DNA from 2 places in the Variovorax arabinosiphilus genome. Region 1 is predicted to be linked to the other one. Evidence: riboswitches for the same ligand, from Rfam matches in the RefSeq annotation. Region 1 holds a riboswitch; the other holds the start of a gene.
The links. Region 1 has a riboswitch for S-adenosylhomocysteine ahead of metH (methionine synthase). Riboswitches for the same ligand answer to the same signal wherever they lie in the genome.
Positions count from the first base shown of each region.

Region 2: another riboswitch for S-adenosylhomocysteine. It lies ahead of ahcY (adenosylhomocysteinase); the one in region 1 lies ahead of metH (methionine synthase).

Region 1 covers NZ_JASZYB010000002.1:513,050-528,878, reverse strand. Annotated here, with positions in the region: gene QTH86_RS16385 (transporter substrate-binding domain-containing protein) at 1-83, shown strand, start outside; gene QTH86_RS16380 (amino acid ABC transporter permease) at 97-765, shown strand; gene QTH86_RS16375 (HutD/Ves family protein) at 762-1,358, shown strand; gene hutI (imidazolonepropionase) at 1,362-2,576, shown strand; gene QTH86_RS16365 (formimidoylglutamate deiminase) at 2,890-4,269, shown strand; gene hutG (N-formylglutamate deformylase) at 4,266-5,084, shown strand; gene QTH86_RS16355 (FAD-binding oxidoreductase) at 5,077-6,468, shown strand; gene QTH86_RS16350 (homocysteine S-methyltransferase family protein) at 6,540-7,586, shown strand; gene QTH86_RS16345 (SH3 domain-containing protein) at 7,647-8,492, shown strand; gene QTH86_RS16340 (LysR family transcriptional regulator) at 8,511-9,398, opposite strand; gene QTH86_RS16335 (PACE efflux transporter) at 9,497-9,934, shown strand; gene dinG (ATP-dependent DNA helicase DinG) at 9,974-12,196, shown strand; S-adenosyl-L-homocysteine riboswitch at 12,716-12,793, shown strand; gene metH (methionine synthase) at 12,858-15,572, shown strand; gene QTH86_RS16320 (outer membrane lipoprotein) at 15,675-15,829, shown strand, end outside.
Region 2 covers NZ_JASZYB010000006.1:22,588-38,416, forward strand. Annotated here, with positions in the region: gene QTH86_RS26760 (NAD-dependent succinate-semialdehyde dehydrogenase) at 1-53, opposite strand, end outside; gene QTH86_RS26765 (TetR/AcrR family transcriptional regulator) at 157-759, opposite strand; gene QTH86_RS26770 (MFS transporter) at 851-2,089, shown strand; gene QTH86_RS26775 (HAD-IIB family hydrolase) at 2,109-3,320, opposite strand; gene QTH86_RS26780 (ArnT family glycosyltransferase) at 3,337-5,094, opposite strand; gene QTH86_RS26785 (peptide chain release factor 3) at 5,112-6,740, opposite strand; gene QTH86_RS26790 (hypothetical protein) at 6,852-7,505, opposite strand; S-adenosyl-L-homocysteine riboswitch at 7,611-7,679, shown strand; gene ahcY (adenosylhomocysteinase) at 7,757-9,196, shown strand; gene QTH86_RS26800 (TlyA family RNA methyltransferase) at 9,207-10,007, shown strand; gene metF (methylenetetrahydrofolate reductase [NAD(P)H]) at 9,985-10,818, shown strand; gene QTH86_RS26810 (septal ring lytic transglycosylase RlpA family protein) at 10,815-11,522, shown strand; gene QTH86_RS26815 (23S rRNA (adenine(2030)-N(6))-methyltransferase RlmJ) at 11,531-12,451, opposite strand; gene QTH86_RS26820 (porin) at 12,644-13,696, shown strand; gene rplM (50S ribosomal protein L13) at 13,928-14,356, shown strand; gene rpsI (30S ribosomal protein S9) at 14,368-14,760, shown strand; gene erpA (iron-sulfur cluster insertion protein ErpA) at 14,973-15,344, shown strand; gene mdtD (multidrug transporter subunit MdtD) at 15,434-15,829, shown strand, end outside.

The sequences.
Region 1 (15,829 bases):
ACACCGCCATCGCGAAGCTCAAGGCCGACGGCACCTACGCGGCCATCGTGAAGAAGTGGTTCAGCAACACCGCGGCGAAGTGACCCGGCCGCATTGATGGATCTGGATTTCACACCGGTATGGGCCGGATGGGCCAACCTGCTGCGCGGTGCGCTGGTCACGGTGGAGATCACCGCCTGCGCGCTCGCGCTCGGCTGCCTGCTCGGGCTGCTGGTGGGCATCGGCCGACTGAACCCGAAGCGCCGATGGCTCTATGGCGTGTGCACCGCCTACGTGGCGGTGATCCGTGGCACGCCGCTCCTGGTGCAGCTCTTCATCCTGTTCTTCGGGCTGCCGCACTTCGGCATCCTGCTGCCGGCCTTCCTGTGCGGGGTGCTCGGCTTGGGCGTGTATTCGGGCGCCTATGTGTCGGAGATCGTGCGCGGCGCCATCCAGTCGATCGACCGCGGCCAGACGCTGGCGGCGCAGTCGCTCGGCATGACGCCCGCGGTGGCGATGCGCCATATCGTGCTGCCGCAGGCGGTGGTGCGCATGATTCCCCCACTCGGCAACGAGTTCATTGCGTTGATCAAGAACTCCGCCTTGGTATCGTTGCTGACCATCCACGATGTGATGCACGAAGGCCAGAAAATCATCAGCGTGTCGTACCGATCGCTTGAGGTGTATCTGGCCATTGCCCTTGTTTACTTCCTGTTGACAGGCACCGTGACGCTCGTGCTGCGACATTGGGAACGGAAACTCGGACAAGGAGGATTGGTTCGATGAGCCTGCAGCGTTTCTCGCGTTCAGCCCTGGCGGAGACGCCGTGGAAGAACGGCGGGGGCACCACGCAGGAGGTCGTTTGCTTTCCGCCGGGCGCCGGCCTGGACGACTTCGATTGGCGCGTGAGCATCGCCACCATCGCGATGGGCGGCCCCTTCTCGGTCTTTCGCGGGGTGGACCGCACGATCATGCTGCTCGAGGGCGACGGTGTGCGCCTGCAGTCGGCCGCCTTCGACCACGTGCTCGACGCCCCGCACCAGCCCTTCGCCTTCGACGGCGATGCGGCGGTCGAATGCCACCTGCTCGGCGGCCTGTCGACCGACTTCAACCTGATGGCGCGGCGCGCCCGCGGCGAGGCCACCCTGCGCGTGCTCTCCGAGATGGCGGTGCTGGACCGCAGTGCCCACGGCCTGCTGATGACGCTGGATGGCCAGTGGCGCGTCGGCGGCGGTACGCTGAAGCAGGGCCAGGGCGTCTGGTGGACCGAAGAGCCCCACACCTGGACCGTCAAGCCGGCCAGCCGCGGCGCACGCCTGGCGGTGGTGCAGTGGCGGCCCGACGATGCCGTGCCCGCCCTCGACGATCTTCACATCTGACCCATGAAACCCTTCGACACCTGCCCCTCCGCCGACGGCCTCTGGACCGGCCTGCGGCTTGCCGACGCACCGACCGTGGCCGCTGCCATCGCGGTCATGGAGGGCGTGGTCCGCTGGGTCGGGCCGCAGGCCGATGTGCCGGCCGAGTTCCACGCACTGCCACGGCACGACGGTGGCGACGCGCTCGTCACGCCGGGCCTGGTCGACTGCCACACGCACCTGGTCTACGGCGGCCAGCGCGCCAACGAGTTCGCGATGCGGCTGGCCGGCGCGAGCTACGAGGAGGTGGCGAAGGCCGGTGGCGGCATCGTCTCCAGCGTGCGCGCCACGCGCGAGGCGAGCGAAGACGAACTGTTCGCCAGCGCGGGCAAGCGCCTCGAATCGCTGCTGGCCGAAGGCGTCTGCGCGATCGAGATCAAGTCCGGCTACGGCCTGTCGCTGGAACACGAGCGCAAGCAACTGCGCGTGGCGCGCCGCCTCGGTATCGCGTATGGCGTGACGGTGCGCACCACCTTTCTCGGCGCGCATGCACTGCCGCCTGAATACGCGGGCCGAAGCGGCGCGTACGTCGACCTCGTGTGCGACGAGATGCTGCCCGCGCTCGCGGCCGAGGGATTGGTCGATGCGGTCGATGTGTTCTGCGAGCGCATCGCCTTCTCGCTGGAAGAAACCGAGCGCGTGTTCCGTGCGGCGAAGCGCTTGAACCTGCCGGTCAAGCTGCATGCCGAGCAGCTGTCGGACATGGGCGGCGCGGCGCTGGCCGCACGCTACGGTGCGCTGTCGTGCGACCACATCGAGCACCTGTCGCAGGTCGGCATCGACGCGATGCGCGATGCGGGCACGGTGGCGGTGCTGCTGCCGGGCGCGTTCTACACGCTGCGCGACACGACGGTGCCGCCGATCGCCGCGCTGCGTGCGGCCGGCGTACCGATGGCAGTGTCGACAGACCACAACCCCGGTACCTCGCCGGCGCTGAGCTTGCTTCTGATGGTGAACATGGCGTGCACCCTGTTCCGGTTGACGGTGCCGGAGGCGATTGCTGCGGTGACTTCGCATGCAGCGCGCGCGTTGGGGTTGCAGGCGACGCATGGTTCTATTGGCGTGGGGATGCCGGCGAACTTCGTGCTGTGGGATGTGCGGGAGGTGGCGGAGCTGGCTTACTGGTTTGGGCAGCGGCCTGTGCGTTCCGTCGTTCGGCAGGGGAGGGTGGTGCTGTGATCGTTGGCGTTGGTGGGAGCGCCCGGCAGGCGGTGCGGGCCGGGCTTGGGCCTGCGCAATCGCTGCGCTCGCTGCGTAGCGGGATGTACCACGACCGTGTCCACGTCGGTGGGCGGTATGCCTTTGGGCGGCTGTTGAGGCTCCGGCGAGCACCGCAGGGGCAGGCGGATCAGGGCCGCGCGTGTTTGAGCGAAGCGAGTTTGCGCGGACCCCGCCTGACGCGAGGAGCAGCAGCGAAGCCCGAAGGGCCGGAGACGTCTGCCGCCCAAAGGCATATCGCCCGCCGACGCCCCACGCACAACACGATCACCACATGACACAGAGCATCCTTGCAAGCCACGCATTGCTCCCGACAGGTTGGCAAAAGAACGTCCGCCTCGCGTGGAACGACAAGGGCCAACTGACCCACGTCGAACCCGACACGAGAGAACCTGCAACGACACAAGGCCCCGTCATCCCCGGCACGCCCAACCTCCACTCCCACGCCTTCCAGCGCGCCATCGCCGGCCTCACCGAATACCGCGGCGAGGCGAGCGACAGCTTCTGGAGCTGGCGCACGCTGATGTACCGCTTCGCGTTGCGGCTCGACCCTGCGCAGCTCGAAGCCATCGCGCTGGGCCTGTACGTCGAGATGCTGGAGGCGGGCTACACGTCGGTGTGCGAATTCCACTACGTGCACCACCAGGGCGATGGTCGGCCCTATGCCGACGATGCCGAGCTCGCGCATGCGCTGATGCGCGCGGCGCAGCGCGCGGGCATCGGCCTCACGCTGCTGCCGGTGCTGTACCAGACGAGCGGCTTCGGCGCCAAGCCGCCGAGCGAAGGGCAGCGGCGCTTCATCCGCTCGACCGAATCGATGCTGCGCCTGCTCGAAAGACTCAAGCCGCTGTGCGACGGCCAAGGCGCACGCCTCGGCCTGGCGCCGCATTCGTTGCGCGCGGTGCCGCCCGATGCGCTGCACGACGTGCTCGCCGGCCTCGACGCCATCGACCCGACCGCGCCGGTGCACATCCACATCGCCGAGCAGACGCAGGAGGTCGACGACTGCATCGCATGGAGCGGCCAGCGCCCGGTCGCCTGGCTGCTGGACCATGCGCCGGTCGACGCGCGCTGGTGCCTGGTGCACGCGACGCACATGGACGCCGAGGAATACCGTCGCGCCGCCGCGAGCGGTGCGGTCGCGGGCCTGTGCCCGACCACCGAGGCGAACCTCGGCGACGGCATCTTCGACCTGCCTGCATGGCGTGCAGCCGGTGGCACATGGGGCATCGGCTCCGACAGCCACATCTGCGTGAACGCCGCCGAGGAACTGCTGATGCTCGAGTACAGCCAGCGTCTGGCCACGCGCCAGCGCAACGTGGCGGCGGCGGCGTCGCAGCCGAACGTCGCGAGCGCGATGACGCTGGCGGCGGTGCAGGGCGGGGCGCAGGCATCCGGCCGCGCCGTGGGTGGCCTGGTCGTCGGTCAGCAGGCCGACTTCACCGTGCTCGATGCCGCGCACCCCGCACTCGCCGGTCTCGACGCGCCCGACATGCTGTCGTCGCACGTCTTCGCCAGCCACCGCACCAGCGCGATCGACGCCGTGTGGGTGGCAGGCCGACCCCGCGTGCAGGCCGGCCGCCACCCGCTTCACGACAGCGCGTCGGCCGGCTTCGTTGCCGCGCGCCATCAACTGCTTCAGGATTCACGATGAGCTTTCAAACCACCGAACCCCCCTTCCGCTTCCGCCAGGGCACGCGGCCCTTGCTGATCTCCATGCCGCACGTCGGCACGCACGTGCCGCCCGCGCTGGCCACACGGTTCACCGCCGAGGCGCGCGAAGTGCCCGACACCGACTGGCACCTCGAGCGGCTCTACGACTTCGCCGACGAACTCGGCGCGTCGGTGCTGGTCGCCACGCACTCGCGCTACGTGATCGACCTCAACCGTCCGCCGGACGGCGCCAGCCTGTACCCGGGCCAGAGCGTGACCGGGCTGTGCCCGGTCGACACCTTCGACAACACGCCGATCTACGAAGCCGGCGACGTGCCGGAAGACGACGAGATCGCCGAGCGCCGCGACGCCATCTGGCACCCGTATCACGCGAAGCTCACCGAAGAACTCGCGCGCATCAAGGCGCAGCACGGCATCGCCGCGCTGTGGGACGCGCATTCGATCCGCTCCGTGCTGCCGCGCTTTTTCGAGGGCAAGCTGCCCGACCTGAACCTGGGCACCGGCAAGGGGACGAGCTGCGACCCGGCGCTCGCGCAGACGCTGCGTGATATCGCCGAAAACGCGACCGGCTACACCGGCGTGCTCAACGGCCGCTTCACCGGCGGCTACATCACGCGCCACTACGGGCAGCCCGCGCAAAACGTGCATGCGGTGCAGCTGGAGATGACGCAGTCGAGCTACATGCAGGAGTCGCTGCCCTTCGACTACCTGCCCGACGTGGCGGCCGGCGTGCAGCCGCATGTGCGTCGCATGATCGAAGCCATGCTCGTGTTCGTCGAGGCGCCGCATGGCTGATGTCGACTTCATCGCGGCGCTGATCGCCGCGGCTGGCGCTGACGCCGTGCAGACCGGCGACGCCGTGCCGCCGCGCCATTGCACCGACTGGAGCGGCGTCACGCCGGTGCAACCGGTCGCGCTCGTGCGCCCGCGCAGCACCGACGCGGTCGCGGCCGTGCTGCGCGCGTGCAGCGAATTCTGCGTCCCGGTCGTGCCGCAGGGCGGCCTCACCGGCATGGCCGGCGGCGCGGTGCCGGTCGCCGGGGCGATCGCGCTGTCGCTCGACCGCATGAACGCCATCGAGTCGCTCGACGTGGCGGCGTCGACCCTCACCGTGCAGGCCGGCGTCACGCTGCAGGCGGTGCAGGAGGCTGCCGCGGCGCAGGGCCTGCAGTTCGGCGTCGACCTCGGCGCACGCGGCTCCTGCCAGATCGGCGGCAACCTCGCGACCAACGCCGGCGGCAACGGCGTGCTGCAGTTCGGGATGATGCGCGAGCAGGCGCTCGGGCTCGAGGTGGTGCTGGCCGACGGCACGGTGCTGCCGATGCTGCGGCCCATGATCAAGAACAACACAGGCTACGACCTCAAGCAGCTCTTCATCGGCGCCGAAGGCACGCTCGGCGTCATCACGCGCGCTGTGCTGCGCCTGCACCCGGCACCGCGCGCCAAGGCGACCGTGCTGGTCGCGGTCGGCAGCTTCGAACAGTCGCTGGCGCTGCTCGGCCGGCTGCAGGCGCGTTTCCCCGGTGCGGTCGCGGCTTTCGAGCTGATGTGGCGCGACTTCGTCGCCGCGTCGCTGCAATGGCAATCGCTGCGCGAGCCCTTCGGTGCGCAGCACCCGTTCGCGGCGCTGATCGACGTGACGGGCAGCGACGAAGACACGCTGCGTGCCGCGATCGAGGAATTGCTCGGCGAATCGATGGAAGCTGGCGAGGCGCTCGACGCCGTCATCGCGCAGTCGCAGGCCCAGGCCCGCACGCTGTGGAAGATCCGCGAAGCCACGGCCGAACTGCCAGCCAACATGCACCCGCCGATCAATTTCGACGTGAGCCTGCCGATGGCCGACATCGGCCGCTTCGCCGACACCTGCCGCGCCGCGCTCGACGCGCGCTGGCCCGGCAACATCGCGGTCTTCTTCGGCCACGTGGGCGACAGCAACCTGCACCTTTCGGTGGACGCCAGCACCGTCGGCGGCGATGAGCACGGCGTCGAAAAGCTGGTGTATGACCAGGTCGCCGTGTTCAACGGCAGCGTGTCGGCCGAGCACGGCATCGGCACGCACAAGAAGCCGTATCTGGGTGCCAGCCGCACGCCGGCCGAACTGGCCGCGATGCGCGCCATCAAGCAGGCGCTGGACCCGCAGCACCTCATGAACCCCGGGAAGCTCTTCGACCGCGTCTGAGGAGGCGCGGCGTGGGCGCCGCGATCACCCACCGCGGCAAGCCCTTTGGCCGCTTCCTACAATCGCGGGCTATGAAGCCCCTCGTCTACACCCGCGGCCAGGCCCTGCCTGGCATCCTGGCCCAACGCATCGCCGTGCTCGATGGCGCCATGGGCACGATGATCCAGCGCTTCAAGCTGACCGAAGAACAGTACCGCGGTGAGCGTTTCAAGGACTTCGAGCGTGACGTGAAGGGCAACAACGAACTGTTGTCGTTGACCCGGCCCGACGTGATCCGCGACATCCACGAGAAGTACCTCGCGGCCGGTGCCGACCTGATCGAGACCAACACCTTCGGCGCCACCACCGTCGCGCAGGAGGACTACCAGATGGCGCATCTGGCGCGCGAGATGAACGTCGAATCGGCCAAGCTGGCCCGTGCCGCCTGCGACAAGTACAGCACGCCGGACAAACCCCGTTTCGTCGCCGGCGCCCTCGGCCCGACGCCCAAGACGGCCAGCATCAGCCCCGACGTGAACGACCCGGGCGCCCGCAACGTCGACTTCGAAACCCTGCGCGCGGCGTACTACGAACAGACCGAGGCACTGGTCGAAGGCGGCGCCGACGTGATCCTGGTCGAAACCATCTTCGACACGCTCAACGCCAAGGCCGCGCTGTTCGCGGTCGACGAGTACTTCGAAGCCTCGGGCGAGCGCTTGCCGCTCATCATCAGCGGCACCGTGACCGACGCGTCCGGCCGCATCCTGAGCGGCCAGACCGTGACCGCCTTCTGGCACAGCGTGCGCCATGCGCAGCCGCTGGCCATCGGCCTGAACTGCGCGCTGGGCGCGGCGCTGATGCGCCCCTACATCCAGGAACTGGCGCGCGTGGCGGAAGACACCTTCATCAGCTGCTACCCCAACGCCGGCCTGCCCAACCCGATGAGCGACACCGGCTTCGACGAGACGCCCGACGTCACGGCGCGCCTGCTGCACGAGTTCGCGTCCGACGGGCTGGTGAACATCGTGGGCGGGTGCTGCGGCACCACGCCCGACCACATCGCCGCCATCGGCCGCAGCGTCACGCCGCTGGCGGGGCGTACGCTGCAAGGCACGGCCTTCTACCGCGAAGCGGCGTAGCGCTTGGCTGATTGACAGTGCTTTCCGACAGGGCCTACCCTGCCGTGAAAGGACTTCACTATGAAAACCACCGTGTGGCGCTGGGTCGGTGCCGGCGCACTCGCTTTGTCGATGCCGCTGGCGGCGACTGCGCAGCAGGCCTTCACCCGCATTTCGGTCAACCTGCGTGCCGGACCAGCGGCCGACTATCCGGTGGTGGCAGTCCTCGGCGGTGGGCAGCCGCTCGATGTGATGGGCTGCACCGGTGGGTACAGCTGGTGCGACGTGGTGTTGCCCGACGGCCTGCGTGGCTGGGTCTTTGCGCAGGGTCTCGACTACGCCTACGAGCAGCAGCGCGTGCCGCTCGCCAGCTATGGCGCGGTGATCGGGGTGCCGATCGTGACCTTCGCATTGGGCAGCTACTGGTCGAACTATTACCGCGACCGCCCCTGGTACGGTGACCGCCGCTGGTGGGGTTCGCGCCCGCCGCCGCCGCCGCCGGTGCAGGGCTGGCGTCCACCGCCACCGCCTCGCCCCGAGTGGCGACCGAATCCGTGGCGACCCGGAGGCCCGGGCGGGCCGGGGCCGGGCTTCCGTCCGCGGCCGGACCGTCCACCGCCGCCGGGTCCGGGCGTGCGCCCGCCGCGGGACGACGGTTTCCGCCCGCGCCCCGACCCGGGCTTCCGTCCGCCGAGCCCGCGGCCCGAGTTTCGGCCGGACCGGCCGAGGCCACCGCAAGGCGCCGAGTTCCGGCCGCAGCGGCCGAATCCGGCCATGGAGGGCCGCCCCGGCCGCCCGCCGCCGGACGCCGGTCGACCCGACCGCGGTCCGCGCGAAGGCGGCGGTCCGCCGGGACGCGGCCGCGAGCACCGGGGCGGCGGGGAAGGTCGAGGCCCGGGCGAGGGCCGCGGCGGCCCGGGACGCTGAGCGGCGCGCGACGCGGCCTCAGGATTTGTCGCGCGCAATCAGCGCCACGAAGCGCTGCGCCCCCAGCCCCAGCGGCCGCTCGCGCGACCACACCACGTCGACCCAGAGGTCGAGCCCGTTGCTGAGGTTCTCGAACGGAATCTCCAGCAGCGCCCCCGCCGCCACGTGCGGCTTGGCGAAGGCGCGCGGCAGCCAGCCCCAGCCGAGACCGGCGGTGATCAGGCTCAGCGCGGCCAGCGCGTTGTCGGTGCGCCAGACGTGCCGGCCGAAGACGAAGCGCGGGTCGCTGGTCGCGAGGTCGCGCCCTGCCACCACGATCTGCCGGGTGTTGTGCAGGTGCTCCTCGCGCAGGCGCCCGCCGGCGGCGGCCAGCACCGGGTGGGCCGGGGCCATCACCGCGACCATCGTGTCGCTCGCCACTTCCTGAAAGCCCTCGCGGCCATCGAGGCTGGGCCGCTCGAACACCAGTGCCAGCTGCGCGCGCCCGGCATGCAGCAGCGCCAGCGCGTCGGCCTGCGGCGCAGCGAGCACTTCGACTTCGAGCAACGGATATTCCGCCGCCAGCGCCGCGAGCGCACCGCTCCAGGGCGCCGCCAGCAGTTCGGGCGCGATGGCCAGCGTCAGCCGGTTCTCCAGGCCTTGGGTGAGCGCCAGCGCCTGCACCTCGAGTTGTTTGAACTGGGCGGCCAGCAGGCGCGCCTGCGGCTCCAGGGAGCGGGCGGCGGCGGTCGGCTTGGGCTCGCGGCCGCTGCGGTCGAACAGCGGCAGTTCGAGCTCGGCCTCCAGCCCCGCGATCGCCATGCTCACGGCGGACGGCACGCGCCCCAGCGAGCGCGCGGCCGCGGAGAACGAGCCGTGGTCGAGCACGGCGAGAAAGACCTGCAGGTTGTCGGTGGAGAAGGCCATGCACCCGATCTATCAGTTGAATTGAAAGAAGATGACTTTTTATATCAGTCGGTGACACATAAAGTCCAGCACCTGTTCACTGTTTTCCGGGGATTTCCATGCAAGGGCTCAAGCGCCGCGTCGTCTACATCACGCTCTACGAAGGCATCGCCATCGTCGCGGCCAGCCTGGGGCTGGCACTGATGTCGGGCCAGGGCGTCGGCCATTCGGGCGTGCTGGCGGTCATGGCGTCGGTGGTCGCGGTGCTCTGGAACCTCGTGTTCAACACGCTGTTCGAGCGCTGGGAGGCGCGCCAGGCCGTGCGCGGGCGCAGCGTGTGGCGCCGCATCGCCCATGCCATCGGCTTCGAGGTCGGGCTGCTCTGTTTCCTGGTCCCGATCTTCGCCTGGTGGATGGACGTCACGCTGCTGCAGGCCCTGCTGATGGACCTGGGCCTGGCGATGTTCTTCCTGGGCTACACCTTCGTCTTCAACTGGGCCTTCGACGCGATCTTCGGGCTGCCGGCATCCGCCGCTGGCGCCGCCCAACCGGCCTGACGCGCAGCCCGTGTCGGGCGGCCGTGCAACACTCGGCGCATGTCTTCTTTGGAATGGGCCGCGTCCGCCCTGCAGGCGTTCGACGGGGTGGTCCAGGCCAGCGCCGGTTTCCGCAGCCGCGCCGGCCAGCGGCGCATGGCCGAGCAGGTGGCCGACACGCTGGCTGCGGCCACCCTCGGCAAGACCGAGGGGGATGACGGCGACGGCCCGGTCGACCCGCCGGTGCGCGCCATCGCGGTGATCCAGGCCGGCACCGGCGTCGGCAAGTCGCTCGCCTATTGCGCCCCGGCCATCGCGCTGGCCCTGGCGCGCAACACCCGCGTTGTGATCTCCACCGCCACCGTGGCGCTGCAGGAGCAGCTGGTCCACAAGGACCTGCCGGCCCTCGCCAAGCTGATGCCGCAGCCCTTCCGCTTCGCCCTGGCCAAGGGCCGCGGTCGCTACGTCTGCCAGCAGAAGCTGGAGCGTCTGACCGGGATGATGGCCGAGCACGATGACGAGGAGGACGAGGTCGAAGACGACCTCTTCGCCGACGACGACGTGGCCGCACAGGCCCGGCCCGCCAGGCCTGCGCACGAAGTGGAGGCTCGCCTCCAGTTCTACACGGGCATCGCCCAGACGCTCGCGACCGGCGCCTGGGACGGCGACCGCGACACCCTCGACACCCCGCCCGCTGCCGACGCCTGGCTGCCGATGGCCGCCGACGCGGCATCGTGCACCGGCAAGCACTGCCCGTCGTTCAACCAGTGCGTCTACTACGAGCGCCGCAAGACATTGGTCGGTGCGCAGGTGGTGGTGGTCAACCACGACCTGCTGCTGGCCTCCATCGGCAACCGCCAGCTGCCCGAGCTGGACAACTGCCTGCTGGTGCTCGACGAGGCGCACCACCTGCCGGCCACCGCGCTCGCGCAGTTCGGCTGCCGCATGGACCTGGGCCGCCACGGCTGGGTCGAACGCTTGGCGCAGCGTGCGGTGCGCGTGGGCGTGCGCTTCGAGGTGACCGAGGTGGCCGACGTGCCGATGCACGCCGCGCAGATGCGCCAGGCGCTGCAGGAAGCCGAGCGGCTCGTGATGGATTTGTACGGCGACGGCCTGAAGACCGACCTCGCCGGCCCGGCGGGCCTGCCCGGCCGCGGTCCCGCGCGTGCCCGCCTGCCGCTGGGTGCGCTTCCCGAGGTGCTGCAGGGCCCGCTGGGGCGGGTCGCGCATCACGCGTCAGGTTTCCTCGATGCCCTGCGCGTGATCGCCAGCGCCCTGCGCACCGAGATGCGCGAGCAGCCCGCCATGGCCCGCAAGCTGTCGACGATGTACGCCCAGCTCGGCGCGCTGGCCCCACGGCTGGAACAGACCCTCGACACCGCCCAGCTGCTGCTGCGCGACGCCGCGCCCGACGCGGTGCCGGCCGCCAAGTGGTTCACGCTGCAGGTCGACGGCGATCAGGCCACGCTGCAGGCGCACGCCAGCCCGCTGCTGCCCGGCGCAACGCTGCGCCACCACCTGTGGAACAAGGTCCGCGGCGCGGTGCTGACGTCGGCCACGCTCACCAGCTGCGGCCACTTCGACTTCTTCCTGCGCGAGTCCGGCCTGCATGGCGACGAGGCGGCGACGACGCTGGAGGTGCCCAGTCCCTTCGACTACGCGGCCCAGGGCAAGCTGATCGCCGTCGAGACCCGGGCTGACCCGCGCGACGCGGCCGGCTATGTCGCCGAGATGGTCCAGTCGCTGGTGCGCGATCTGGCCGAGGTGCGGCACGGCGCGCTGGTGCTGTTCACCTCGCGCGACCAGCTGCGCCAGGCCGTCGAGGCACTGCCCGCCCCGCTCAAGCCGCGCGTGCTGCTGCAGACCGCCATGCCGCGCCAGCAACTGCTGGCCACCCACCGCCACCGCGTGGCCGAGGGGCTGCCGTCGATCATCTTCGGCATGCAGTCCTTTGGCGAAGGGCTCGACCTGCCGGGCAAGCTCTGCGAATCGGTCTTCATCGCCAAGCTGCCCTTCGCACCGCCGGACGATCCGGTCGGCGAGGCACGGGCCGAATGGCTGCGCACGGTGGGGCGCGACCCATTCACCGAACTGGTGGTGCCGGCAACGGCCATTCGGTTGGCGCAGTGGGTGGGGCGGGCGATTCGCAGTGAGGAGGATCGGGCTTCCGTGTACTGCTACGACCGGCGGCTGGTGCGGACGTCGTATGGGCAGCGGCTGTTGAAGGGGTTGCCGCCGTTTGCTTTTTCTACAGTGCGGGTGGATGGGGTTGTTGCTGCCTGATCGTTGGCTTGGGTGAGGGCGCCCGGCAGGCGGTGCGGGCCGATCGACCCCGGTGCGCCGGCCCTTCGGGCTGCCTTGCGGTGCTCGCCTTTCGCGGGGTCCCGCCCAAACTCGCTGCGCTCAGACAAGGGCGAGCCCTGATCCGCGAAAGGCTGCGCTCCTCAGCGACGCACAGGGGATCGCCCGACCCGCACCGCCTGCCGGGCTTGGTGGGCGCAATCGCTGCGCTCGCTGGACAGAGATGCATAACGGTCGCGTCCACGTCGGTGGGCGGTAGGGCTGTGGGCGGCTGTCCGGCTGCGGCGAGCACCGCAGCGAAAGGCGGATCAGGGCCGCAGCTGTTTGAGCGCAACGAAGTGAAGCGAGTTCTGCGGACCCCGCCTTTCGTGAGGAGCAGCAGCGAAGTCCGAAGGACCGCAGTCGTCTGCCGCCCACAGGCCTACCGCCTGCCGACGCCCCTACACCACACCGAAACCCTGAACAACCATCCCTCCAACCAAAGGCAACTAAAATCGACGACCCCGAGGAGCGTTGCAGCGGCCAGCTTTCCAGCTACCGCCAGGCTCGGGTCCTTCCCCGCAACGACGCTCACCTGACCATCGCGAATCCAGGTGAGCCCATGTCCGAATCTTCTTCCTCTGCCGTCACGCCTGTTCCCCCGATGAAGCTGTCGGGCCTCGAGCCCGTGCGCATCGGCGACGGCACGCTGTTCGTCAACATCGGCGAGCGCACGAACGTCACCGGCTCCAAGGCCTTCGCGCGGATGATCCTAAACGGCCAGTTCGAAGAGGCCCTGGCCGTCGCGCGCCAGCAGGTCGAGAACGGTGCGCAGGTGATCGACATCAACATGGACGAGGCCATGCTCGACAGCAAGGCCGCGATGGTCCGCTTCCTGAACCTGATCGCGTCGGAACCCGACATCGCGCGCGTGCCGATCATGGTCGACAGCTCCAAGTGGGAGGTCATCGAGGCCGGCCTGCGCTGCATCCAGGGCAAGGGCATCGTCAACTCGATCAGCATGAAGGAAGGCGAGGATCAGTTCCGCCACCATGCCAAGCTGCTGCGTCGCTACGGCGCTGCCGCGGTCGTGATGGCCTTCGACGAGAAGGGCCAGGCCGACACGTATGAGCGCAAGGTCGAGATCTGCCAACGCGCCTACCGCATCCTGGTCGACGAAATCGGCTTCCCGGCGGAGGACATCATCTTCGACCCGAACATCTTCGCGGTCGCCACCGGCATCGAGGAACACAACAACTACGCGGTCGACTTCATCGAGGCCACACGCTGGATCAAGCAGAACCTGCCCGGTGCCAAGGTGTCGGGCGGCGTGTCGAACGTGAGCTTCAGCTTCCGCGGCAACGACCCGGTGCGCGAGGCGATCCACACCGTGTTCCTGTACCACGCGATCAAGGCCGGCATGGACATGGGCATCGTCAACGCCGGCATGGTCGGCGTGTACGACGACCTCGAGCCGGTGCTGCGCGAGCGCGTCGAAGACGTGATCCTCAACCGCCGCCCCGATGCCGGCGAACGCCTGGTCGAAGTGGCCGAGACGGCCAAGAGCGGCGCCAAGGACGAGAGCAAGCGCAACGACTGGCGCGGCACGCCCGAGGCGCCGGTGAGCGTCGGTGATCGGCTCAGCCATGCGCTGGTGCACGGCATCACCGAGTTCATCGTCGAGGACACCGAAGAGGCCTACCAGGACATCCTGGCCAAGGGCGGCCGGCCGCTGCACGTCATCGAAGGCCCGCTGATGGACGGCATGAACGTCGTCGGTGACCTGTTCGGCGCCGGCAAGATGTTCCTGCCGCAGGTGGTGAAGTCGGCCCGCGTGATGAAGCAGGCCGTGGCCCACCTGCTGCCCTACATCGAGGAAGAGAAGCTGCGCGACGAGGCGGCCGGTCGTGATGTGCGCACCAAGGGCAAGATCATCATCGCCACCGTGAAGGGCGATGTGCACGACATCGGCAAGAACATCGTGACCGTCGTGCTCCAGTGCAACAACTTCGAAGTGGTGAACATGGGCGTGATGGTCCCGTGCCACGAAATTTTGGCGCGCGCCAAGGTCGAGGGCGCGGACATCGTGGGCCTCTCCGGCCTCATCACCCCGAGCCTGGAAGAGATGCAGTACGTGGCCGGCGAGATGCAGCGCGACGACCATTTCCGCATCAAGAAGATCCCACTGATGATCGGCGGCGCCACCACCAGCCGCGTGCACACGGCCGTGAAGATCGCGCCGCACTACGAAGGCCCGGTCGTCTACGTGCCCGATGCCTCGCGCAGCGTGAGCGTCGCGCAGAGCCTGCTGAGCGACCAGGCGACCAAGTACATCGACGAACTCAACGCCGACTACGACAAGGTGCGTCTGCAGCACGCCAACAAGAAGCAGGTGCCGCTGTGGCCGCTGGCCAAGGCACGCGCCAACAAGACGCCGATCGACTGGACGGGCTACACGCCGCCGGTGCCGAAGTTCATCGGCCGCCGCGTGTTCAAGAACTTCGACCTGACCGAGCTCGCCAAGTACATCGACTGGGGCCCGTTCTTCCAGACCTGGGACCTGGCCGGGCCGTTCCCTGCGATCCTGAAAGACGAGGTTGTCGGCACCGAAGCGGTCCGCGTGTATGCCGACGCGAAGCGCATGCTGCAGCGCCTGATCGAAGGCCGCTGGCTCAGTGCGAGCGGCATCGTGGGCTTCTGGCCGGCGAACACCGTGAACGACGACGACATCGAGCTCTACACCGACGAGACGCGCAGCGAGGTCGCGATGACCTGGTACGGCATGCGCCAGCAGACCGAGAAGCAGGTGATCGACGGCGTGATGCGCCCGAGCCGATGCCTGTCCGATTTCGTGGCGCCGAAGGACAGCGGGCTGAAGGACTATGTCGGGATGTTCGCCGTGACGGCGGGCCTGGGCGTCGAGAAGAAGGAGAAGGCCTTCGTCGACGACCTCGACGACTACTCGGCCATCATGCTCAAGGCGCTGGCCGACCGGCTGGCCGAGGCCTTCGCCGAATCGTTGCACCACCGCGTGCGCACCGACCTGTGGGGCTACGCTGCGGACGAAGCCTTGAGCAACGAAGACATGATTGCCGAGAAGTACCGCGGCATCCGCCCGGCGCCCGGCTACCCGGCCTGCCCCGACCACAGCGTGAAGCGCGAGATGTTCGAGCTGATGCAGTGTGCCGACATCGGCATGACGCTCACCGAGAGCCTCGCGATGACGCCTGCGGCGAGCGTGAGCGGCTTCCATCTGAGCCACCCTGCGTCGACCTACTTCAACGTCGGCAAGATCGGGCACGACCAGCTGGCCGACCAGGCGGCACGCCGTCGGCTGCCGGAGAGCGAACTCGAACGCCTGTTGGCCCCCAACCTGTAGGCCGTGGTCGCAGTTACGGTTTTTACAGCGGGGGTGGGAGCCGCGGCGGGGTCGCGCTGTCTAAGCTTGGAACATCGAAAGTTTCGAGCGAAGGACATGACCATGGAAAGCCCGATGACGAACGGCGCCGACCCCCTGCAACGCACACCCGCACACCGCGGCGCGACCTCGCCCAAGGTGCTGTGGGGCACCATCGGCGCACTGGCCGCCGTGGTCGCCGCACTGGGCGGCACCATGCTCTACCAGCACAGCGCCAG
Region 2 (15,829 bases), on a different contig from region 1:
TCGACCCATTCATTGGCGATGAGCAGTTGGGTCGAAGGGTAGGAAGTGGTCATGAGGCGTCTTTCGTCGGACAACGGATGGAAAAGAAAGCGGGGAAGTCGGGGCCCGTCGCGGGCCGTCTTGGTCGGGCATCGGCACGGGGCCGAGCACGGCATGCTACGCCACCGGTGGCGCCCGACCCTCGGGCGGCGGAGTGCCCACGATGGCGAAAAGCTCATCGACCAGCTGCTGGGCGAACGACGGCTTCACGGGCTCGGCGCCGAAGATCAGCCGGAACACGATCGGTGCCACCACATGGTCGATGACCTGGCGCGGCTCGGGCAGGGGCGCGTCGTCGCCGCGCGCACGGCGGTTGGCGATGAGCGTGTTGGCTTCGGCGCGGCGGTTGCACAGGCAGTCGGCGTCGCGGCCCGTCGCCAGGGCGGACGCGGCCTTCAGCAGCGAGGTGCAGCGCGGCTGCGACAGGTGTTCGATGAGTTCGCGGGCCCAGGCCGTGAGGTCGGCGCGCAGGTCGCCGGTGTCGGGCAGCGGCCGCTGCGGATCCAGCCGGTGCGTGGCGGTTTCGTTCAGCAGGCCGGCGAGGTCGCCCCAGCGGCGATAGATGCTGGACGCGCTGACGCCGGCGCGTTCGGCCACCGCCGGCACGGTGACCTTGTCGCGGCCCTGCTCGGCGACCAGTTCCTCCAGTGCCCTGCGTACCACGGCCTGCACCTGGGCACTGCGGCCCCCGGGCCGGCGAAGGATGGGTGTGGCTTCCATGCGGCCACTCTAACGCAAAACTCATTGCTTTTACAAACGAGCCTGCCTAGAATCCTCGCAAAAGCGAATCTCATTGCTTTAAAGGATTGCCATGCCGACGCCGTCTGCCTCCCCCGCGCTCGCCACCAAGATGAACCCGCCCTGGCGGCTGTCTGCCGGCGCCGCCTTTGCGCTGCTGGGCGCCGTGCTGTTCAGCTTCTTTCTCGCCGCCGCCGCGCCGTCGCCGCTGTTCGTGCTGTTTCAGCACCAATGGGGCTTTTCCTCGTCGCTGCTCACCGTGGCCTTCGCCGTCTATGCGCTCGCGCTGCTGGCCTCGCTGCTGGTCGCCGGCTCCTTGTCGGACCACATCGGCCGGCGCCCGGTGATCATCGCGGCGCTGGTGTTGCAGGCGGGCGCGATGGTGATGTTCCTGCTGTCGCGTGGCATCGGCGGCATCATCGCGGCGCGCGTGGTGCAGGGCCTGGCCACCGGCATCGCCAGCGGCACCCTCAGCGCGGCGGTGGTGGAGGCAGCGCCGGCCGCACACAAGCGCCTTGGCACGCTGATCACCAGCATCTCGCCGCTCGCCGGACTGGCCGTCGGTGCCGCGCTGACCGGGCTGACCGTGTCGCTGTCGGTCGATCCGGTGCCGCTCGTCTTCGGCGTGCTCGCGCTGGTGCTGGCCGTCGGCGCGGTGGCCGCCTTCTTCCTGCCCGAGAGCGTCACGCCACGGCCCGGTGCCTGGGCGTCGTTGGTGCCGCGCGTCGCCGTTCCGCAGCGCGCCCGCGCCGAGTTCCTGCGCGCGCTGCCGGTGCTGGCCCCGACCTGGGCGCTGGCCGGTCTTTTCCTGTCGCTGGTGCCATCGCTGCTGCGCACGGTATTCGGTATCGACAGCGGCGTCGTCAACGGCCTGGCGATCGCCACGCTCTTCGGCGTGGGGGCGGCGTCGCCGGCGCTCATGGCGCGCTTCGGTGCGCGGGTCCGGGTGATCGCGATGCTCTGTGTCGCGGCCGGCGCGGCGCTGCTGATCGCCGCCTTCTACAGCGGCTCGGCCGCGCTTTTCTTCGTGGCCGCGGGCGTCGCAGGCCTGGGCTTCGGCTCGTCCTTCTCCGCGATGATCCAGGCGCTTTCGCCGCTGGCGCAGGCCAACGAGCGTGCCGAGCTGTTCGCGGCCGTCTTCATGGTGAGCTACCTGGCCTTCAGCGTGCCGGCGATGGTCGCGGGCCAGCTCATTGCGCCGTTGGGTCTGCGCGCCACGGCCGAAGGCTACGCGGCCTTGCTGGTGCTGGTGTCGTTGGTCGGTGTGTGGGCGCAGTGGCGCGCCGCGTTCGGCGCCACCGCCGAACGCTGAGCCCGCGCGGCGGGTGCGATCAGCGCGCCGAAAGAATCGCCGCAGCCACTTCGGCGAAGCCGGCGCCGCGTTCGCCCGGGGTCACGTAGTGCGGCAGGTGCGCCAGCTTCGGCACGAAGCGCGCGATGTTGGCCACACCGATGCTGTGCGCGAAGGCTTCGAACATGCGCTGGTCGTTGGTGGAATCGCCGACATAGGCCCATCGGTCCTTCTCGGCATCGAGCTCGCGGCCCCACAGCAGGCGCGTGATCCACCGTGCGCCGACGAGCTTGTCGTGGTCGCCGTACCAGCCGTTGATGTGGATGCTGCTGACCGTGGCGTGCATGCCTTCGCTGCGCATCAGCGCCACGACCGCGGCGATCTGCGCATCGTCGAGGTGCTGGAATTCGCTGTGGTCGATGGCGATGTCCGTTTCTCGCCCTGGAGAGTCGGTGGCGCGATGCGCGCCGGGGATCTCACGCTCGATGCGCGCCAGCACCTGTTGCATGCGCGCGTAGTTGGCGCTTCGGGTCGACCCATCCTGCAGGTAGCGCTTCGACGGTGCCTCGCCCGGATGCGTCGGCGGCATCAGTGCCACAGCCCCGTTCTCCGCCACGATGGCGTCGATCGGCCAGATGGCGGCGAAGGGCTCGCTCCACCCGACCGGCCGCCCGGTGATCGCCACCACCTGCAGTCCAGCCGCCTTCAGCGCGGCCAGCGCAGCCAATGCGTCAGGCGTGATCGCGCCTTCGGTGGTGAGGGTGTCGTCGATGTCGGTGAAGACACCGACCAGCGCCCCGCGTGATGCGGCGGGCCATTGCGCCAGGGGCAGCATGCGTTCCTGGGTGGGGCGGTGCGAGAGGAGCATTCGTGCGGCGGTGAAGTTGGAGATCAGGCCGATGCAACTGCCCAGCGCGACGCCGATGGTCGGCGCGGCAGCCCCGGGCATCCAGTGCAGGGTCAGCACGTACACGGTGTAGTTGATGGCGGCGCCGCCGAGCATCGAGGTGATGTAGGTGAGGTATTCGCGCCCGATCGACAGCCGCGCGTGTGACCCTGGTGCAGGGCGGAATGTGAACGTGCGATTGAGCCCCCACGTGCAGGTCGCCGCCGCGAGGAAGGATACGGCGCGTGCCAGATACCAGCCTAACCAGGGCGCCAGCAGGTACAACACCGCAAGGTCGACGAGCAGGCCGGCGATGCCGACCATGCCGAACTGGACAAACCGGTGGTTGAAGAGCGCCTTCAGCATGCGCGAGGCGCGTACATCATGGCGCGACGGGCGGCTTGAGCTTGTAGAGCTTCACGGCGCCCTCGGTCCAGACACGCTCGAAATAGCGCTCGAACTCCGGCTGCGACGCCACGCCTGGAAATCGCTCCGAATGGATGGCCAGGGCATCGAAGTGTTCCTGGGTCAGCTTCCGGTGAAGTTGGGCGGGGGGTAGCGACGCATAGTCCGAGTAGCGCCAGGGCCCGAAGACTTCGCCCCAGATCGGCTGCGGTGCGTAGTAGAGCGAATCCTCGCTGCCGAGTTGGTAGATGCGGCCCACAGGGTGCGTCTTCAGGTGCGCCCAGAGCGGGTAGCCGGGGACGCGCTGTGTGAGCAACGCCGCGCGTGCCTCGGGCGTGGGTGAAATCCGCTTCCAATACCGGACGATTTCCGCTGTGGCCATGAGCGTGAGATAGATCAGCAGCAGGGTTGCCGCCACCTTCACGACCACGCGTTGGCGCAGAGCGGGAATCGCCGTGGACGCAAGGCGGATCAGGTACATGCTGCTGGCGGCCGACAGCAGCACCAGCACGGGATAGGCAGACAAGAGGTAGCGTGGGTAGGGCACGCTGGCCGCCCAGGTCAGGGTCATGTAGCCGCCCATGATCAGCGCGCGGCGCACGGCCATGCTGCGTCGCAGGGCCGGGATGAAAGGCACCACAAGCGCCGGCCACAAGGGCCAGGCAGGCCAGCCTCGCGCGCGTCGGAGGTCTTCGAACTGCCAGTGGTGATCGGAGGCGTTCCAGTCCGTGAAGCCGAAGATTCGTCCTCCCATGGGGTTGAACGGATCCCCCGTCAGCAAAGCATTCCGGCCATACCAGTAGATGCACGGGACGAGCAAGGCACCGACAACGAGCAGCCACGTCGTCGGGCGTCGATCGCGCCAGATCAGACCCACGGCAAACAACGGCAGCAGCGTCAACGCCTGGTACTTCGAGCCCACTGCGAGCCCCAGCGCGAAGGCGCAGGGCAGCAGCCACCGGCGGTCGTCGGTGGACCGCCATGCTTGGTAGGACGCGCCGGCGACCAGCACGAACAGCGCGACGCCCATGTCCACATAGGCTCGGATGAACTCGTCCGCGGCCAACAGCACCCACAACGACGCGGCCACGCAAGCGGTCAAACGGTCGAGGTGCTGAACGCCCAGGCGATAGATCAACCACGCCGTGAGCCAGCCCGCCAATGCATGCAGCAGATGGGGCAGCACGTCGTTGCCGAAGAGCAGGGCCCCCGCATACAACAGATCAAAGTCATATGGGAACCATGGATAGCGCAGCCATTCGTTCACCGTCAGGCGGCCGCTGACGGCCCACTGCTGCGCATGCGGCAGGTGGTACATCAGCTCATCCCATTGGGTGGGTGGGGGCAGCGGCGCGGTCAGCGTCGACAGCAGGACGGCTGCAAGCGCGGCCAGGCCCCAGCGATCAGAGCGCGGCATCTCCTGCCAGCCGGGGCGCCAGGCAGGCCAGCGGAGAAGGGGTTTGTGTGCCAGCACATGCCATGCGCCGAGCAGCATCCCGACCGCGATCAGGAGGCCGACGTAGAACGCGGTCAGTTGCCCGGCGATCGCCAGGCCTTGCAGTACGCAGATGCTGATACCCAGACCCAGCGTGATGGCCAGCGGCGCGCCCAGGCGCATTGCCGGATCACGATCGATCTTCAGCAGGCGCAGCAACGCCTCACCCCATCCCCAGCATGCGGCCACGACCAGTGCGAGCGCGCCGTACTGGCCCAGCAGGAACTCGAGCTTGTTCATGGTCTCCCCGTCCCCCTCTAGCCCGCCGACTGCAACGCCAGCCCCGCATGCTCCCGCAGCGGGTGGAAGTGGATCTTGGGAAAGCGCTCCTGTGCCAGGCGCACGTCATAGGGCGAGGTGCAGAGGTAGGCCAGCGTGTTGGCGGCGTCGAGCGCCATGCGCGCCGGGTAGGCGTTGACGAATTCGCGCAGCTCGGCCGGCGTGTCGGCGGTGATCCACCGGGCGCCGGTGTACTGGCAGCCTTCGAGGCGCACGTCGGCGTCGTACTCGGCCTTCAGGCGGTGTTGCACGACTTCGAACTGGAGTTGCCCCACGGCGCCCAGCAGCATCGGGCCGCCGACCTCCGGGCGGAAGACCTGGATCGCGCCTTCTTCGCCGAGCTGGGCCAGGCCCTGCTGCAGCTGCTTGGTGCGCAGCGGGTTCTTCAGGATCACCGTCATGAAGAGTTCTGGCGCGAAGAAGGGCAGGCCGGTGAACATCAGGTTGGCGCCGTCGGTGATGGTGTCGCCCAATTGCACGCCGCCGTGCGTGGTGAAACCGACGATGTCGCCGGCGTAGGCTTCCTCGACCGCTTCGCGGCGCTGGCTCATGAAGGTCACGACGCTGGTGGGGCGCAGTTCCTTCGACGTGCGCTGCACCTTGAGCTTCATGCCCGGCGTGTACTTGCCCGACGCCATGCGCACGAAGGCGATGCGGTCGCGGTGGTTGGCGTCCATGTTGGCCTGCACCTTGAACACCACACCGGCGAAGTCCTTGTCCTCGGGCAGGATCTCTTTCACCACCGGCTGGCGGTTGACCAGGGTCGTGCTGGTGCGCGACTGCGGTGGCGGCGCCAGGTCGACCAGCGCGTCGAGCACTTCCATCACGCCGAAGTTGTTCACGCCGGAGCCGAAGAACACCGGCGTCTGCTTGCCGGCGAGGAAGGCCGCATGGTCCCAGGTGGGCGATGCGCCGGTGGCGAGCTCCATGCTGTCCATGGCCGATTCGAAGTCGGCACCGAAGCGCTTGGTCAGCGTGTCGCGATCGCTCAGCGGGATGGTCTCGAAATCGTCCGACAGGCGCTCCTTGCCGGACTCGAACACCGTCATCGCCTGCGTGCGCAGGTTCATGATCCCGCGGAACGACTTGCCCTGGCCGACCGGCCAAGTCATCGGCACGCAGGGCATGCCGAGCTCGCGCTCCACCTCGTCGAGGATGTCGAGCGGCTCGCGCACCTCGCGGTCCATCTTGTTGACGAAGGTGATGATGGGCGTGTCGCGCTGGCGGCAGACCTCGATCAGCCGGCGGGTCTGCGCTTCCACGCCGTTGGCCGCGTCGATCACCATCAGCGCCGAGTCGACGGCGGTCAGCACCCGGTAGGTGTCTTCCGAGAAGTCCTTGTGACCGGGCGTGTCGAGCAGGTTGATCACGTGGTCGCGGTACAGCATCTGCATGACCGACGAGGCCACCGAGATGCCGCGCTGCTTTTCGATTTCCATCCAGTCGGACGTGGCATGGCGCGAGGCCTTGCGCGCCTTCACCGAGCCGGCGATCTGGATCGCGCCGGAGAAGAGCAGCAGCTTTTCGGTGAGCGTGGTCTTGCCGGCGTCGGGGTGGGAAATGATCGCGAAGGTGCGACGGCGGCGGGTTTCGGATTCGAAGGTCATGGCGTGAACGCGGGGCGCGCGAAGAACGGTGAGCGCGTGGCGCTCACGGCGCGGCGGCTACGCAAAGCCGACGATTTTAGCGAGCACCCCCGGGTCGCGAGGGCGCGGGGCTCACATCGGCGGTGTGAAGCCGTTGCGGCCCGCGATCACGCGCAGCGCGGTCGGCGTGCCGTTGCGCTCCTGCGCGTTGACCAGCACCTTGGCGCCCGGAGTCAGCAGGGCGTCGGTGGCGGGCTTGAAGGTGACGACCGGAACGTTCGGCGGAACGATCACCGTCTTCTCGCCGCCCTTGTAGCTGAGATTGAGCTGCTGGCCGCCGCGTACCGACGCCGGTGCCGCCGCCAGGTCGGCCACGGTCGCATTGGTCATCGTGCTTTGCGGTTGCAGATCCCACGGGAAATGACCCTCACCGGTGCCGCGGGCGGCTTCGGGAAACACCAGCACCTCGAGTGCCTTTTGCGTGCCGTCGGGCTGCGGCATCGCGGCGGTGCCGATGAAGCTGCCTTGCTTGATGTCGGCCAGCTTGATGCGGTAGACCTCCGACACCGGCAGGTTCGGCACGCGCGCCATGCTGACGACCTCGCCGCCGCGGTCCTTGACGATGAGTTTGTTCGTGTCTGCATAGACGACGGTGCCGCGAATGCGGACGGTCGATGCTGCGAGTACGGCGGCACTCTGCGCCGATGCCTGGATCGGCAGCGCGATGGTGCAGGCGAGCACGGCGGCGGCCGCGAGGGCGAAGGAGGGTTGATGGACGCCGTACATGGGGCCTCGGGTTGTCGGTCGATGAATCAATGTAGTCCTTTCGGCTTCCATGCGCCGCCGTGGATCAACTTGACCCGTTCGATCGACGGGCTGGGCTAAAATCCTGGCTCCGAGGAGCGTTGCAGCGCCGTCAGGCGTGAGGCTCGGACCCCATCGCAACCACGCTCATCCGCTGTTCTCGCGGTGAGTCCATTTCCGGTCGAACCTCACGAGTGCAGCGGCAGTTCTGTCAAACCTGCCCTGGAGTTCTCATGAGCGCTGTTCTCAAGCCCACCCCCGTCGCCACCGCCGACCAAGCCATTGCCGACCTGTCCCTTGCCGCCTGGGGCCGCAAGGAAATTCGCATCGCCGAAACCGAAATGCCCGGCCTGATGGCCATCCGCCAGGAATTCGCCAAGGGCCAACCGCTCAAGGGCGCGCGCATCACCGGTTCGCTGCACATGACGATTCAGACGGCGGTGCTGATCGAAACGCTGCAGGCCCTGGGTGCCGATGTGCGCTGGGCTTCGTGCAACATCTTCTCGACGCAGGACCACGCCGCTGCCGCCATCGCCGCCGCCGGCACGCCGGTGTTTGCAATCAAGGGCGAGTCGCTGACCGACTACTGGGACTACACCCACTCGATCTTCGACTTCGGCCCCAAGGGTTCGAAGGGCGAAGGCCCGAACATGATCCTGGACGACGGCGGCGACGCGACGCTGCTGATGCACCTGGGCCAGCGCGCCGAGAAGGACCAGAGCGTGCTGGCCAACCCGACCAGCGAAGAAGAACGCATTCTCTACGCCGCGATCAAGGCCAAGCTGGCGGTCGATTCGACCTGGTACACCCGCAAGTCGGCCGAGATCATCGGCGTGACCGAAGAGACGACCACCGGCGTGCACCGCCTCAACGAGATGTCGGCCAAGGGCACGCTGCTGTTCCGCGCCATCAACGTCAACGACTCGGTCACCAAGAGCAAGTTCGACAACCTGTATGGCTGCCGTGAATCGCTGGTCGACGGCATCAAGCGCGCCACCGACGTGATGATCGCCGGCAAGGTCGCCTGCGTGGCTGGCTACGGCGACGTGGGCAAGGGCTCGGCCCAGGCCCTGCGCGCACTGAGCGCCCAGGTGTGGGTCACCGAGATCGACCCGATCAACGCGTTGCAGGCCGCCATGGAAGGCTACAAGGTCGTGACGATGGAATACGCCGCCGACAAGGCCGACATCTTCGTGACGACCACCGGCAACAAGGACGTGATCCGCCACGAGCACATGGCTGCCATGAAGGACCAGGCGATCGTCTGCAACATCGGCCACTTCGACAACGAGATCGACGTCGCGTCGATCGAGAAGTACGAGTGGGAAGAGATCAAGCCGCAGGTCGACCACATCACCTTCCCGGACGGCAAGAAGATCATCCTGCTGGCCAAGGGCCGCCTGGTGAACCTGGGCTGCGGCACGGGCCACCCGAGCTTCGTGATGTCGTCGTCGTTCGCCAACCAGACCATCGCGCAGATCGAGCTGTTCACCAAGCCCAACGCGTACGAAGCCGGCAAGGTCTACGTGCTGCCCAAGCACCTCGACGAGAAGGTCGCGCGCCTGCACCTGAAGAAGGTCGGCGCGATGCTGACCGAACTGACGGACGCGCAAGCCGCCTACATCGGCGTGAACAAGGCGGGTCCGTACAAGGCGGACACGTACCGCTACTGATCGGCGCACCTTGCGTGCCGATCAATTGCTGGTTGAACGCGGCCTGGCGGCCTCGCGGTCGCAAGCCGTCCGCCTCATCGCGGGCGGGCTGCGATGGCGTGACGCCGGCAGCGGCGCCGACTGGCGCAGCGTGGGCAAGAACCGCGACGACATCCCCGAATCGGCCGAGCTCGAACTGGTCGATGCGGCCGAGTCGCGCTATGTGTCGCGCGGCGGGCTGAAGCTCGACGGCGCGCTGGCCGCGACGGGCGTCGACCCGTCGGGCCGCCGCTGCCTCGACATCGGCCAGTCGACCGGCGGCTTCACCGACTGCCTGCTGCAGCACGGTGCCATGCATGTGGTCGGCATCGACGTCGGCCACGGCCAGCTGCACGACCGCATCCGGGCCGACGAGCGGGTGACGGCCATCGAGAAGGTCAATGCACGTGCGCTGACGGCCGAGGATTTTCCCGAGGGCGAGGACACCGCGTTCGATCTGATCGTCGGTGACCTGTCCTTCATCTCGCTCACGCTGGTGCTGCCGGCAGTGATGCCGTTCCTCGCGTCCGGCGGCGACCTGCTGATGCTGGTCAAGCCGCAGTTCGAGCTGCAGCCCGGCCAGGTCGGCAAGGGCGGCATCGTGCGCGACGAGGCGATGTACCCGATCGTCGAGCAACGCCTGCGCGACGCCTGTGCCGCGCTCGGCCAGCGCGTGGTGCGCTGGCTCGACAGCCCGCTCGCCGGGGGCGACGGCAACCGCGAGTTCTTCATCCATGCCGTCCGTGACGACGGCCCTGCCGGAGCTGCCCATGCAACTTCCGTTGAGCTTTGAATTCTTTCCGACCAAGACGCCCGAAGGCGCGGTGAAGCTGCGCGCGGTGCGCCAGCAGCTCTACGCGATGCGTCCCGAGTTCTGCTCGGTGACCTATGGTGCCGGCGGGTCCACCCACGACGGCACCTTCGCCGCCGTGCGCGAGATCCTGGAAGAGGGCGGCGATGCCGCCAGCCACTTCTCGTGCATCGGCGCCACCAAGGCCACGGTGCGCGCCCAGCTGGGCGAGCTCAAGGCCATGGGCGTCAAGCGCCTGGTCGCGCTGCGCGGCGACCTGCCCAGCGGCTATGGCGCGGGCGGCGAGTTCCAGTACGCGAGCGACCTGGTGGCCTTCATCCGCGAGGAGACGGGCCGAGACTTCCACATCGAGGTGGCCTGCTACCCCGAGGTGCATCCGCAGGCGCGTTCGCCCGAGTCGGACCTCAAGGCCTTCGCCGAGAAGGTGCGCGCCGGTGCCGATTCGGCCATCACGCAGTACTTCTTCAATGCCGATGCGTACTTCCGCTTTGTCGACGAAGCGCAGCGCCTGGGCATCGCAACGCCGATCGTGCCGGGCGTGATGCCCATCACCAGTTCCACGCAGCTCATGCGCTTCTCCGACGCCTGCGGCGCGGAGATTCCGCGCTGGGTCCGGCTGCGGCTGCAGAGCTACGGCGACGATGTCGCGTCGATCAAGGCCTTCGGCCTCGACGTCGTGACGCGCCTGTGCGAGCAACTGCGCGACGGCGGCGCACCGGCGCTGCACTTCTACACGATGAACCAGTCCGCCGCGACGCTCGCCCTGCTGGAGCGGCTCGGCAGGCGCGCATGACGCGTGGCGGCGCCGGCGGCGTGCCCTGGCGGGCGGGCCTCGCGGCCCTGCTCGCCGGCCTGCTGGTGGCCTGCGTCGCGCCGCCATCGGGCGGCGAAGGTGGGCCGTCGGCGCCTGCCGCGTCCGGCCTGCAGCCGCTGACGCGCGATCTGTCGGTGCCGGCGGGCGCTCGACCCCGGTCGGCCGTGCCCTCGGTGCGTTATGACCTGGCCTCCTCGGGCCAGGACGAACTCGGCCCCGACGATGGCGTGCCGGGCGATGACGTGCCGCGCACCGTCTACCAGCGCGGCGGCGCGTCGTGGTACGGCATCGGCTTCCATATGCGCAAGACCGCGAACGGCGAGCGATTCGACATGAGCTCGATGACCGCAGCGCATCGCACCTTGCCCTTCAACACCGTCGTGTGCGTGCGCAGCCTGGTCAACGGGCGAGAGGTGCTGGTGCGCATCAACGACCGCGGCCCCTTCTCCTCGGGCCGCATCATCGACCTGAGCCGGGCGGCGGCGGATGCGCTGGACATGGTCAGCACCGGTATCAAGCAGGTGGCACTGCACGTGGTCGACCAGCCGGGCATGCGCTGCAACGGCGAGGTGGCCGACGTGACGGCATTGCAGCCCACCCCGGATGCGGAGCGTGCGCAGGCCAAGGCGCCGGCGCCTGCCGTCAGGCCGAAGCGCCAGGTCGCGGCGCGGCGGCGCAACTAGGGTCGGCGTCAGCCGCCCGCGTCGAGCGAGAAGGCGGCGTTGCGGTCCTGGCCCAGCCGTTCCACCAACTGCGGCAGCGCGGCCGCCATCTGCGCCTTCAGCGTGTAGGGCGGGTTGATCAGGAACATCCCGCTGGCAGGCAGCCCGGGCCGGCGCGTCTCGCCGGTCGGTGCCGTCACGATCTTGCTCGACTTGACGGTGAGCGTGGCATGCAGCCACGACTTGCCGGCCTTGGTCGCCATCGTCTTGAGCCGGCGCGGCAGGTCGTGCGCCTCGGGCCGCGGAATGATCGGGTACCAGACGGCGTAGGTGCCGGTGGCGAAGCGCTTGAGCGCCTCGCCGACGAAGTCGAGCACGCGGCCGTAGTCGGTCTTCAGTTCATAGCTCGGGTCGCACAGCACCAAGGCGCGGCGCGAGGGCGGCGGCAGGAACTTGGTGGCGCTGCCGAAGCCGTCTTCGTGCAGCACGGCGATCTGCCGGCCGGCTTCGAGTTGCGCGATGTTCGCGTCGAGCGTGCGCGAATCGGTCGGGTGCAACTCGAAGAGCTTGAGCCGGTCGTGGTCGCGCAGCAGGTGCTGCACGATGAAGGGCGAACCGGGGTAGACCTTGGCGCCCCCTTTGGGGTTGAAGTCGGCGATCACCGCGAGATAGCGGGCGATGGCCTCGGCCAGGGGCGCGTCGGCGGCTGCCTTCTTGGTGCCGGCCGCGACGGCAGGCGGCTGCAGCAGCCGCAGAATGCCCTGTGCCGCCTCGCCGCTGGTGTCGGCGTAGTCGCCGTCGAGCCGGTAGAGGCCGGCGCCGGCATGGGTGTCGACCACGGTGAGCGCCGCGTCTTTTTCGAGCAAATGCTCGAGCGTGGCAATCAGCACCGTGTGCTTGAGCACATCGGCGTGGTTGCCGGCGTGGAAGGCGTGGCGGTAGCTGAACATGTGAATAGTGCCTGGAGAGAAGGGAACGATCGCTGGACTCGACGGCCGCTATTGCATTCAACAAGAGAGGCGGGAGACTAATTACGAAACGTCGATTTTGACCTCCGTGCCGTGATGCGAAAACAACAGGTTCGAATTTTGCGAGTCGAGAATGCGTTCTCACATTCGTTTAAGTTTTTGTAACACTGCTTCATGCTTCGCTCTTGCCTCATTGCCATCGTCACTGCCGTCGCTTGCCCTGCTTATGCCCAGTCCTCAGTGACCCTTAACGGGCTGGCCGACGCCTTCGTCGGTTCCATCCGAATGGCGGGTGCGCCGGGGCGCGTCGACCAAGTGGGCAGCGGCGGCCTCGCGACATCGTGGTTTGGCATGCGTGGGGTGGAAGACCTCGGTGGCGGGCTGTCGGCGACCTTCGTGCTGGCCTCGTTCATGCGGGTCGACAGCGGCGAAACCGGTCGTTTCAATGGGGACCCGTTTTTCACGCGTGACGCGAACGTGGGCCTCTCGGGCAGCCTGGGGTCGTTGCGGCTCGGCCGCGCCGCGGCGCCGAATTTCATCCCGACCATCCTGACCAATCCCTTCGGCGATACCTCCGCGTTCTCGCCGCTGGTGTTGCACGCGAACGTGAACAACGCGGCCTGGTTGCACCGCACCACGCCTTCGGACACGGGCTGGGGAAACCAGGTGCTCTACACGACCCCCCGGTTCGCCGGCCTGACGGCAACGCTCCAGTATCAGTTCGGCGAACAGCTCAACAGCACGGGCAACGACGGCAAGAAGAATGTCGGTGTGAGCGTTCTCTATTTCAACGGCCCGTGGTCGGCGACGGCCTACTACGAGCGCGATCAGGTGTCGAACTCGGGCGCTTCGGCGCCGCTGACGACCGTTGTGGCGGGTGTGGCCGTGCCGGAGACCAAGAAGGACTGGATGGTCGGCGGTTCGTACGACCCCGGTTTCGCCAAGTTCTTCGTCACCTACGGCGGCGCCAAGACCGATATCGCCGATTACGATGCCAGGACGACGTCGCTGGGCGTGTCGGTGCCCGTGGGCGCCGGCGCCATTCTGGCGGCCATGGCCCGTACCAAGGTGGAAGGCACCTACGACGGCAGTCGCACGACGGGCAGCGTTGGCTACGACTACTTCCTGTCCAAGCGCACCGACCTGTACGCGGTGCTCATGCAGGACCGGATCACGGACCGGAGCCACGGCAACAGCTTCGGCCTGGGCATGCGCCATCGCTTTTGAACGTGGCCTGATCCTGCTGGCCGTTAAGGCGGGCAGGAAACTTGCCTGGAGCCCGCCTTTCGTCATAGAATCGCGGGCTTCGCAGCGTTTTGGCAGCCCCGCGGCGAAGTGTGCGAACCGGTTCCGGTTCGCGATCCCCCACCTAAGAGATTCCCACCAGAGGAAAACCGACCGTGGAAAAGGGCACAGCCACACCAACTCCGGTTGGGCAAACCAAGTCGAAAGATACTCATGAAAACGTTCAGCGCAAAACCCGCTGACGTGACGCACGAGTGGTTTGTGATTGACGCGACCGACAAGGTCCTCGGACGAGTAGCCAGCGAAGTTGCTCTCCGTTTGCGCGGCAAACACAAGGCCATTTACACGCCTCACGTCGATACCGGTGACTTCATCGTCATCATCAACGCAGCCCAGCTGCGCGTCACCGGAGCCAAGTCGATCGACAAGGTGTACTACCGTCACTCGGGTTACCCGGGCGGCATCAGTGCCACCAACTTCCGCGACATGCAATCCAAGTTCCCGGGCCGTGCCCTGGAAAAGGCCGTCAAGGGCATGCTGCCCAAGGGCCCGCTCGGCTACGCGATGATCAAGAAACTCAAGGTCTACGGTGGCGCCGAGCACCCGCATACCGCCCAACAGCCCAAAGTGCTGGAACTGTAAGGAGCCTTGAGATGATTGGTGAATGGAACAATGGAACCGGCCGTCGCAAATCCAGCGTCGCCCGTGTGTTCATGAAAAAGGGCACCGGCAAGATCACGGTCAATGGCAAGGACATCCAGGCCTATTTCGGCCGTGAAACGTCCATCATGATCGCCAAGCAACCGCTGTTCTTGACGAACAACGTCGAAGCTTTCGACATCATGATCAACGTGGCCGGTGGCGGCGAATCGGGTCAAGCCGGCGCCGCGCGCCACGGCATCACCCGCGCCCTGATCGACTACGACGCGACGCTCAAGCCGGTGCTGAGCCAGGCCGGCTTCGTGACGCGCGATGCGCGTGAAGTCGAGCGTAAGAAGGTCGGTCTGCACTCCGCACGCCGCCGCAAGCAATTCTCCAAGCGCTGATCTTCGCTGCTGCGCCACTGCATGGCGGCGTTGCAAATCCTCGCCGGACGGAAGTCCGGCTCCGGTTTGTGCCTTGCCCTGCAGCGGCTCGCGACGCGAATATCCGCACTTGGCATGTTGCGAAAGCCGCCCTCTGGGCGGCTTTTTGCTGCTTGCAGTAGCATTCCCGCATTGGCCGCATGTTCGGCCCACCCCCCACAGGAGTCCCGCACATGAGCGCTGTTGCCGAAACCATCCAGACCCCGACCCAGATGCCCGAGCCGATTGTCTTCACCGACAGCGCGGCCGCCAAGGTGGCCGACCTGATCGCCGAAGAGGGCAACCCCGAGCTTAAGCTGCGGGTGTTCGTGCAGGGAGGTGGCTGCTCCGGCTTCCAGTACGGCTTCACCTTCGACGAGATCACCAACGAGGACGACACGACCATGACCAAGAACGGCGTGTCGCTGCTGATCGATGCCATGAGCTACCAGTACCTGGTCGGCGCGGAGATCGACTACAAGGAAGACCTCCAGGGCGCCCAGTTCGTGATCAAGAACCCCAATGCCACCAGCACCTGCGGCTGCGGTTCGAGCTTCTCGGCCTGATGCCTGGATGCTGCTGATCTAGCGTCCCCGCCAAGCCGCCTTCGGGCGGCTTTTTGCTGTCCGTCGTTCTTTCAACTCCCCGTTCCTTCATGACGCCAGAGGTTGCCAACCCCGTCGCGCCCGTGCGCAAAAGCCTTCTGTGGCTCGTCGCCGTCGGCTTCTTCATGCAGACGCTGGACGCGACGATCATCAACACGGCGTTGCCGGCCATGGCCGTTGGCCTGGGCGTCAGCCCGCTGCGCATGCAGTCCGTGGTGGTGGCCTATTCGCTCACGATGGCGATGCTGATCCCGGCCTCGGGCTGGATCGCCGATCGCTTCGGCACGCGGCGCATCTTCTTCTCGGCGATCGTGCTGTTTGTCCTCGGATCGGTCGCCTGTGCGCTCTCGCAGGGCCTCGGCCAGCTTGTGGCCGCCCGGGTGGTGCAGGGGCTAGGCGGCGCACTGCTGCTGCCGGTGGGGCGGTTGGCGCTGCTGCGCACGGTG